Regions from separate parts of the Brevibacterium sp. BRM-1 genome, predicted to be linked through region 2. Evidence: predicted binding sites of a transcription regulator. Region 2 holds the regulator's gene; the other holds the start of a gene.
The links. Region 2 encodes HspR, which represses chaperone genes until heat shock. Its sites were predicted from a motif close to AAGTTGAGTCNNNNNGACTCAACTT; they were not measured.
Positions count from the first base shown of each region.

Region 1 (4,373 bases), 1.3 Mb from region 2:
GGCCGCGTACGAAGACCATGGCGGTGGGGGCCAGTGCAGCGATCTCCTGGGCGTCGTGGCCCGCGCCGGACATGAGCCGCGGGGCGGCATGGCCCAGATCGGCGGCGGCCTTCTCGATGGTGTCCTGAATGTCTGCGGAGAACGGAACCGGGGAGGTCCGGGCCATCCGAGCGGTCTCGACGCCCAGCCCCGGCTGTGAAGACGGCAGGGAGTCGAGGAACCCCGCGAGCTCGCGTTCGGCCGCCTCCACGTCCTGATCGTCGGGGTTGCGCAAGTCGACGGTGAGCTCCGCACGGTCGGGGACGACGCTCGGCAGCCCGGGGTGAACGCTCAGACATCCCACCGTGCCCCGCAGGCGGCCGAACCGGCCGGAATCGACCATCTCGCGGACCTTGACGACGATCTGGGCGGCGGCGAGCCCTGCGTCGGCGCGCAGCTGCGTGGGTGTCGTGCCCGCGTGGGCCGCGCGCCCGTGGATCGTCACCCGCTGCCACGAAATCGCCTGGACTCCGGTGACGACCCCCAGCGCAGCGCCGCTGTGCTGGAGGACGGGGCCCTGTTCGATGTGGCACTCGACGTAGGCGTGCGGCGGGTCAAGGAGTGCCGGCCCCTTCCCCGCAAAGCCGATCCGGCGCAGCTCGTCGCCGAACGCGCGCCCCTCCGCGTCTGTGAGGCCATGCGCGGTCGCCAGCTCGATGCGCCCCGCCGCCACCGCGGAGCCGAGCATGTCGGTGCCGAACCGCACGCCCTCCTCTTCGGTGAAGGCGGCGATGACGATGGGCCGCTCGGTGACGATGCCGCTGTCGTTGAGGGTGCGGACCGCTTCGATGCCCGACAGGACCCCCAGGCAGCCGTCGAACGCGCCGGCGGTTCCGACAGAGTCGATGTGCGAACCCGCCATGACCGGAGCGAGATCGTCGCGGCGCCCAGGGCGCCGGCCGAAGATCGAGCCCATGGGGTCGATCGACACCTCGAGGCCCGCCGCTTCCATCCACCCGACTACGAGGCGGCGGCCGGCCGCGTCCTCGTCGGTCAGCGACTGCCGGTTGACTCCCCACAGCCCGGTGGGCTCGTCCTCATACGCGCCGATCCGCGCGAGCTCCATGAGGTCGGACCACAGGCGATCGCCGTCGATGCGGAGAACGGGTGGTTCGAGGGCGCTGTCCATGCGAGGGCCTTTCCGGGAGGCGGGCCGGGCGAGTGCCCGAGCGTCGTGGGACCCACATTACGAAGGCCGCGACCGGTAAGTCGAGCGAATGTTTCTCACGATAACCATTCACCGTTACTACACAGTCTGTGCGCTGCGCCGACCGCCCGCGCCAGCGGACGTGCAGGGCCCCCAGGGGCCAGCGCGAGTCCGCGCCCCCGTCGCGGAGGAAGACCACTCCTCCCCTGGTCTGTCCCCGTCCTGGCTCTCAACTTTCTGCCAGCATCGTCTCATCCGTTTTCCAGCTGAACGGGAATGATCGCCAAGTTGAGTGTGTTGGACTCAATGTAACGACCTGTTCCGACGAAAGGACACATCATGGCCCCGAAGTTCGAGCCCCTGCGCGACATCGACCGCTTCATCACCGAGGTGGCCCGCAGCTCGCAGTCCGCGGCGCTGCCGATGGACCTCTACCGCGACGGCGAGGTGTTCATCGCCCGCATCGACATGCCCGGCGTCGATCCCTCGAGCATCGACGTCGACGTCGAGGACCGCACCCTCACGGTGCGCAGCGAGCGCCAGCCCGTCAGCGCCGAGGGCGTCCAGTGGCTCACCCGCGAGCGCCCCACGGGGACGTTCGCCCGCCAGCTGACGCTCGGCAGCCGCGTCGCGCTCGACAAGATCTCCGCGGACTTCAGCGACGGCGTCCTCACGCTCACCATCCCGGTGTCCGAGGAGGCCAAGCCGCGCAAGATCGCCGTGCAGCACCAGGCCGGCCGCACGGAGAACTCCGTGAGCTCGACCGCCACGTCCGCACCGCAGCACAAGGACGCATCAGGCACCGAGTCCTGAGCCGCACCCGCGAAACGAGGCCGCAGCCCGCTTGAGCTGCGGCCTCGTCGCGTCCGGGGCACTCCACGCCGACCGGGGCGCCTCGGCGATGTGCCCCCTGCCCCGTCTTCGCAACCGGCGGCTTTCCCCCGACCGACTACCGTCGGCCCCATCGGCTGCTTCCCCCGCACCGACTACCCTCCGCCCCATCGGCGAGCGGCACCCAACCCGGGAGCCGCTCGGACCCATCCCGAGCCATTCCGCTCACTCGACCCGAAGCCCGGTGGCGATTCCTCCCCGAGGCGCCGCAGTCGGCTAGCTTCGGGCCCGCGCCACGGCGAGCAGGCACAGATACGGCAGCCCGAAGGGCTCGGGCATGGGATGCTCCCGGCCCAGGAAGTCGCGGATGTTGCCCGCCACCCGCGCCCGGGTGGCCTCGTCGGAGCGCAGCCAGTACGAGCGCGTCGCGGCCAGCTCCACGGCGCGCTCCACCGACATCTCCTGGCGGAACTCCACCACCGCGACGGAGCTGGGCCCGAACCCGGGCAGCTCCGGGCGCCAGGAGGGGCGGTAGACGTCGCCCGCGTGCATGATGCGGCTCAGGCGCAGCACCCAGTCGAGGCGCACGTCGAGCTGGTTGACGACGATCGCCGCCGCTCCCCCGGGCGCCAGCACGCGCCGCAGCTCGGCCGCCGCACGCGGCGCGTCGAACCAGTGCCAGGCCTGGGCCACCGTCGCCAGCCCGAACGCGCCCGAGGCCACGGGCAGGGCCTCCGCGGTGCCGAGCAGCCCCGGCACAGGATTGCGGGTGAGGGCCGCCCGGTCGGGATCCACGGCCGTGACCTCGCAGCCCCGCGCGGCCAGGCCCGCGCTGAGCTTGCCCGTGCCGGCGCCCACGTCGAGCACCGGACGGCCCGCGGCCAGTCCCTCCAACCGCGTGAGCACCTCGGCGGGATAGCCCGGGCGCACGGCATCGTAGGCGGCGGCGTCCGCACCGAAGCCGCGGCCGTAGGCACGCTTGGCCTGGGGCGAGAGTCGGGGGTGGTCCACTCCCCCATTCAATCAGCCGCGCCGGTCGTAGACGATCGCGAGCCCCCGGTGATCGCTGCCCGCGATGTCGAACAGCTCGCCGGAGACAGCCGCGAAGGCGCGCCCGTCGTAGAGCTGGTGGTCGATGCGCGCGCCCAGGGCCGCCGGCAGATCGGCCGGCCACGAGCCCAGGCCACCCATCCGCAGCCGGGTGCCCGCGTCGGCGCAGCCGTTGCGCTCGCGCAGCACCGCGCTGTCCACCGAGGCGTTGAAGTCCCCCGCCACGATCGTGCCGGCCGCGCAGAGCCCGACGGCCGCGCGGACGGTGCGCGCCCACGCCCGTTGGACGGGCGCCCGCTCCACCGGTGCGGCGGTGTGGATGGAGAACAGCGTGCCCGCGTCCGTGGCGAATCCCGCGGCGGCCGTGGGCAGGGGCCCCTCGACGGCGCGCGGGTGCAGGCCGCGGCGCACCGCGAGGATCGTGTCCGGGGCGTCCGGGTCCTGCCCGGTCGGGGCGGAGAGCGCGAACTCGGCGCCGAGCCCCACCGCCGCGAGCTCGCGCTCGAGCTGCCCGCGGTGTGCCTCCTGCAGGGCGATCGCGTCCGCGCCCGCCCGGCGGGCGGCGGCGATGACGGAGCCGTAGCTGCGGTTGCTCAGCAGCACATTGGCATCGACGACGACGAGGCGCTCGCGGGCCACAGCGCCGGTGGCACCCGTGCGGCCCATCCCCCGGGCGGCCACCGCGGCGCCCACCGCCGCGGCGAAGACGGCAAGGCCCACACCGCCCGCCAGGAGCGCCGAGGCCCACCGCAGCTGGCGGCGCCGGCGCAGCAGCGCCGCGCCCAGCGCGGTGGCGCCCGCGGCCGCGAGCAGCGCGGCCAGCACGGTGGCCGCGCGCAGCGCCGCGAGCTGCGCGAAGCCCGTCACCGTGCCCAGGCCCAGGAGGTTCGGAACGAAGAGCAGCGCCGCTGCGATGAGCGCCGCGACCAGCCCGGCGCGGACCCCGAGGCGCGAGAGGCGGCGGGGCCGCGGGGCGCCTCGGCGGGGGGATGGCATGGTGCATAGGATAGAGCGTGCGCACCAGGACCGGGGCCGGCCAGGCCCCGCCGAGTCACGATGGAGCCGACTATGACCGCAGCGCAGGATCCGCAGGCCGCCCTCCGGGCCGCCCACGACGCCTACGAGGAATTCGCCCAGCGCGGACTCGACCTCGACATCACCCGCGGCAAGCCGGCGCCCGAGCAGCTCGACCTCTCCGCGGAACTGCTCACGGCCGTCACCGGCGACGATGTCCACTCCCCCTCCGGCGTGGACGCGCGCAACTACGGCGGTGCCGAGGGGCTGCGGGAGCTGCGCGAGCTGTTCG
Region 1 is NZ_CP113788.1:571,343-575,715, reverse strand. Features, by position in the region: gene BRM1_RS02500 (Zn-dependent hydrolase) at 1-1,168, opposite strand, end outside; gene BRM1_RS02495 (Hsp20/alpha crystallin family protein) at 1,526-1,999, shown strand; gene BRM1_RS02490 (class I SAM-dependent methyltransferase) at 2,294-3,028, opposite strand; gene BRM1_RS02485 (endonuclease/exonuclease/phosphatase family protein) at 3,041-4,063, opposite strand; gene BRM1_RS02480 (aminotransferase class I/II-fold pyridoxal phosphate-dependent enzyme) at 4,136-4,373, shown strand, end outside.
Region 1: the regulator HspR is predicted to act here: its motif matches at 1,472-1,496, upstream of BRM1_RS02495 (Hsp20/alpha crystallin family protein).

Region 2 (4,373 bases):
CTTCCAGGGCGAGCGCGAGTTCACCCGCGACAACAAGCCGCTTGGCACGTTCGAGCTCACCGGCATCGCGCCGGCCCCCCGCGGCATGCCGCAGATCGAGGTGTCCTTCGACATCGACGCCAACGGCATCGTGCACGTGTCCGCCACGGACAAGGGCACGGGCCAGGAGCAGTCGATGACGATCACCGGCGGATCCGCGATCCCGCAGGAGGACATCGACCGCATGGTTCGCGAGGCCGAGGAGCACGCCTCCGAGGACAAGGCCAAGCGCGAGGCCGCCGATCAGCGCAACATGGCGGAGAACCTGGCGTACTCCACGGAGAAGCTCGTTACCGACAACGGCGACAAGCTGCCCGAGGACGTCAAGTCCCAGGTCACGGCCGATGTGGAGGCGCTGAAGGAAGCGCTCAAGGGCGATGACGACGACGCGGTCAAGGCCGCGGCGGACAAGCTCACTGAGAGCCAGTCGAAGATCGGCGAGGCGCTCTACGCGGCCCAGTCCGCGCAGGAGGGCCAGGCCGACGGCGCCCAGGGCGGCGCCGGAGCCTCCGATGCCGATTCCGGTTCCGACGACGACGTCGTCGATGCCGAGGTCGTCGACGATGAGGACGAGGGGAAGAAGTAATGACCGCCGAGAATCCCGAGAACGGCCCCCAGTCAGACCAGGGCAACCAGGAGGACCAGGCCGCGCAGGGCTTCTCGTTCAGCGACAAGCGCCGGGTCGACCCGGACTCCGGCGCGGTCCGCGAGCCGCACGAGGCCGAGGCGGGGGCGGGCGCTGGCCCGGCCGGCGCCTCGGCCGCGGAGGGGGCCGCAGACGCTGCGGACCTGGGCGTCGACATCCCCGATGACGCCTCCGCGCTGGATCCGGAGAACGCCCCCGCCCCGCAGAGCGAGGAGGCCGCCAAGTACCTCGACGACCTCCAGCGGCTCAACGCCGAGTACGCGGCCTACCGCCGCCGCTCGGCGCGGGAGCAGGACAAGGCGCGCGCCGCCGGTGCCGCCTCGTTCGCCGAGGCGATCATCCCGGTGCTCGACGAGGTCAAGCTGGCCGCCGACAACGGCGACGTCACGGGCCCCTTCGAGTCGCACGTGGCCAAGCTGCGCGCGGCCCTGGAGAAGGCGGGCTTCGTGCAGTACGGCGAGGTCGGCGAGGAGTTCGACCCGAACATCCATGAGGCCCTCATGCAGCAGCCCAGCGACGAAGTCGGCGAGCCCACCGTGTTCGCCGTCATGCAGCCGGGCTACCGGTTGGGCGACCGGGTCCTGCGCGCGGCGCGCGTGGGAGTCTCCCAGCCCGCAGAATGAGCGGTCGTCCGGGGCGGTTCGGCCGTCCCGGACGCGGTCTCGGTTCCGGGCAGCGCCCCAGCGGGGGCGCCTCCCGGAACCGTGAGCGCAGCAGCCGCACACGCGTGGGGCACACCGAACGGCGTGAGCAGCAGACAGCAGATTTTTCAGCACTGATTGGGCGCTATGCCTGAGGAAGGGGGTGCCAGGTGACAGCCGGACCTCAGAACGACTGGTTCGAGAAGGACTTCTACAAGACCCTCGGAGTCTCCAAGGACGCCTCCGAACAGGAGATCAAGAAGGCCTACCGGAAGCTCGCCCGGAAATACCACCCGGATACGAATCCCGGCGACAAGGCCGCGGAGGAGAAGTTCAAGGAGATCAGCCAGGCCAATCAGGTCCTGGCCGATCCGGAGACCCGCAAGCAGTACGACCAGGTCCGCGCCATGGGCTCCGGGGCGCGCTTCAGCGCCGGCTCCGGTGGCAGCGCCGGCGGCGGCGGGTTCGAAGACGTCTTCTCCGACCTGTTCGGCGGTGGCGGGGGCGGCCGCACGCGCTACACGACACGCGGCGGTGGCTACCCGGGCACCTCGGGCGGCGGCTTCGGAGGTGGCTTCGGCGGCGGCCAGCAGGGCTACGGCGGCGGCGAGGTGCCGTTCGACCTCGATGACCTGCTCGGCGGCTTCGGCGGCTCCGGCGGTGGATTCGGCGGCGGGTACTCGACCGGCCCCACGAAGGGCGGGGACATCCGCTCGACCACCACGCTGAACTTCACCGAGGCGGCCAAGGGCGCGAGCGTGCGCCTGAAGATGCCCAGCGGCAAGACGCTGACCGTGCGCACGCCCGTGGGCGTCAAGGACGGCCAGAAGATCAAGCTCAAGGGCAAGGGCAAGGCCAGCCCCAACGGCGGGGAGAGCGGCGACGTCATCCTCACCGTCCACGTGGAGAAGCACCCGGTCTTCACCCGCGACGGGGACAACCTGCGCCTCGAGCTGCCGGTGACCTTCCCGGAGGCCGCGCTGGGGGCCACCGTCGAGGTGCCTACCCTGGACGGGCCCACCGTGAAGATGAAGATCCCGGCGGGCACCCCGTCCGGCCGCGTCCTGCGCGTGCGCGGCAAGGGCATCGAGGGCAAGGCCCGCCGCGGCGACCTGCTCGTCACCGTCGAGGTGGTCGTGCCGAAGAAGCTCGACGACGCGGCCAAGGAGGCCGTCGAGGCGTTTGCGAAGGCGACCGAGGGCGAGGATCCCAGGAAGGACCTCTACAGCAAGGCGAAGGCGAGCTGAGTGCGATGCAGATCGACGAGAATGCCGCCCTCTACGTGATCTCCGTGGCCGCGGAGCTTGCGGGCATGCACCCGCAGACGCTGCGGCAGTACGACCGGATGGGCCTCGTGACGCCCAAGCGCGCGGCGGGCCGCGGACGGCGCTATTCCGCCGAGGACGTCCGCCGTTTGCGCCTCATCCAGCAGCTCTCCCAGGAGGAGGGGATCAACCTGGCGGGCATCCGCCGGATCCTCGAGCTCAGCGAGGAGGTGCGCCGCGCCCAGCGCAGAGCCAGTGCGCTCAGCGCTCAGCTGCGCGGGATGCGCGAGCGCCCTTCGGGTGCCGATCGCGTGTTCGCGGCCGGCACCTCCGGGGACGTCGTCTCGATCGTCCACGGTCGCCAGCGCCGGCGCACCGGGTTTGCCGGGGCGCTCATGCCGGCCGGGACGCTGCGGGAGGCGGCCGGGCAGTAGGGGCGGTACATTGCGAGGCTGGTCCTGCTGAATGCCAAGCGTGCAGCAACGCCAGCGGCGGCGCCCGCACCAGACTCTCGGGAGGGCTCGCTGCGGTGAGCGCGACCGCTGACTCGACCACGGACAGTGACTACGGCCGGGCAACCATTCTCATGGTTGCCCGGCCGTTGTGTTACCCGGGGCCGCCCCGCACGACTCCTGTCAGCACGCGGTGTTCTCCCTCAGCGTTTGACAGTGAATGTCGTTTTGGTCTGACGCGCGTAATCAGGGGTGAGCGTGATGATGTACTTGCCGGGTTTCTTCGACATCAGTCGCGCGACGCGCTTGGTAATACGATAGGCGGGCTTAAGGAAACCGTCGTTTCGGATCGTGCGCTTCGCGATCACCTTCTTGCTGCCGCTTTTGCGAATCGTGAAGCGCTAGTCACCTGCATCGTAGTTCGACTTGTTTAACCTGGCGATTGGCTTGTGCCTTGCGCCACGAAGGCTCTTTGCGCGAAGCGCTTTTGGCGAAACTGTGAGTTTTGCACCCTTAAAATCGTCTAGTATCGGCACGCTACGTGCAAAATAGAATGAATCTATTGTTTCTTCGTAACCGAGTTCGTCAAACCCCATGATCTCAATATGCATCTCGTGCGGACCGGGCGTGGAAAGGCTAATTTTGTACATAGCTTTACCAGAGGCGCTTACTCGAACCGGTTTAGTGCAGTATGAGCTGACGTCATTAGTTACAATCACCGTGCAGAGTCGCACTCTGGCCTTCGGTTTGAGATTGCTCGCTTCAAAGCGCACCCCTTTTCTCGCATTAGAAGAGTAAAGCGGACCCTTGGTGAGCTGCTTTAAAGCAGGTTTTTTCTTCTTGCCTGCTAATGCGTGCGGGCTGTGTGTTTTCGAGTCCATCTTCGATGGTGTTGCGTGGGTAGTGGCAGACGCCGGCGTCGAGGCGATGAGGGCGGTCGCGGCGAGTGCTGCGGCTGCGAAGAGCGCAGGGATCTTCATGGTGCTCCTGGGGGAGAGGGAGTCGGGCGACTCGTTGATGTACGGAATTCGGAATCCGTGGTCGGAACGTAACACCTGCTGAGCGGCAATGGGGCCGCGGTTGTGTTGCGGTGGCACGGCGATAAATTACGAAATGGCAACGATCTATCTCGGGGCGTTCCCCTGGATTGTCGGCTCCGGGCTGCACACCATAATCTGCAAGAGTTCCCACTCGACTCTCAGTCGACTTCGGGGGAGCGCTCCCCGCCCATCCCTGCTGTCCGCTCGGCTTCGCCCGCACGGTCGGCCGACCGAAGGACCCCACACTCCATGAAATCCACCATCCTCTTGGCCGCGGTCGCCTGCACGGC
Region 2 is NZ_CP113788.1:1,899,331-1,903,703, reverse strand. Features, by position in the region: gene dnaK (molecular chaperone DnaK) at 1-625, shown strand, start outside; gene BRM1_RS08285 (nucleotide exchange factor GrpE) at 625-1,308, shown strand; gene BRM1_RS08280 (DnaJ C-terminal domain-containing protein) at 1,497-2,573, shown strand; gene BRM1_RS08275 (heat shock protein transcriptional repressor HspR) at 2,579-3,025, shown strand; gene BRM1_RS08270 (hypothetical protein) at 3,247-3,411, opposite strand; gene BRM1_RS08265 (hypothetical protein) at 3,445-4,023, opposite strand; gene BRM1_RS08260 (N-acetylmuramoyl-L-alanine amidase) at 4,333-4,373, shown strand, end outside.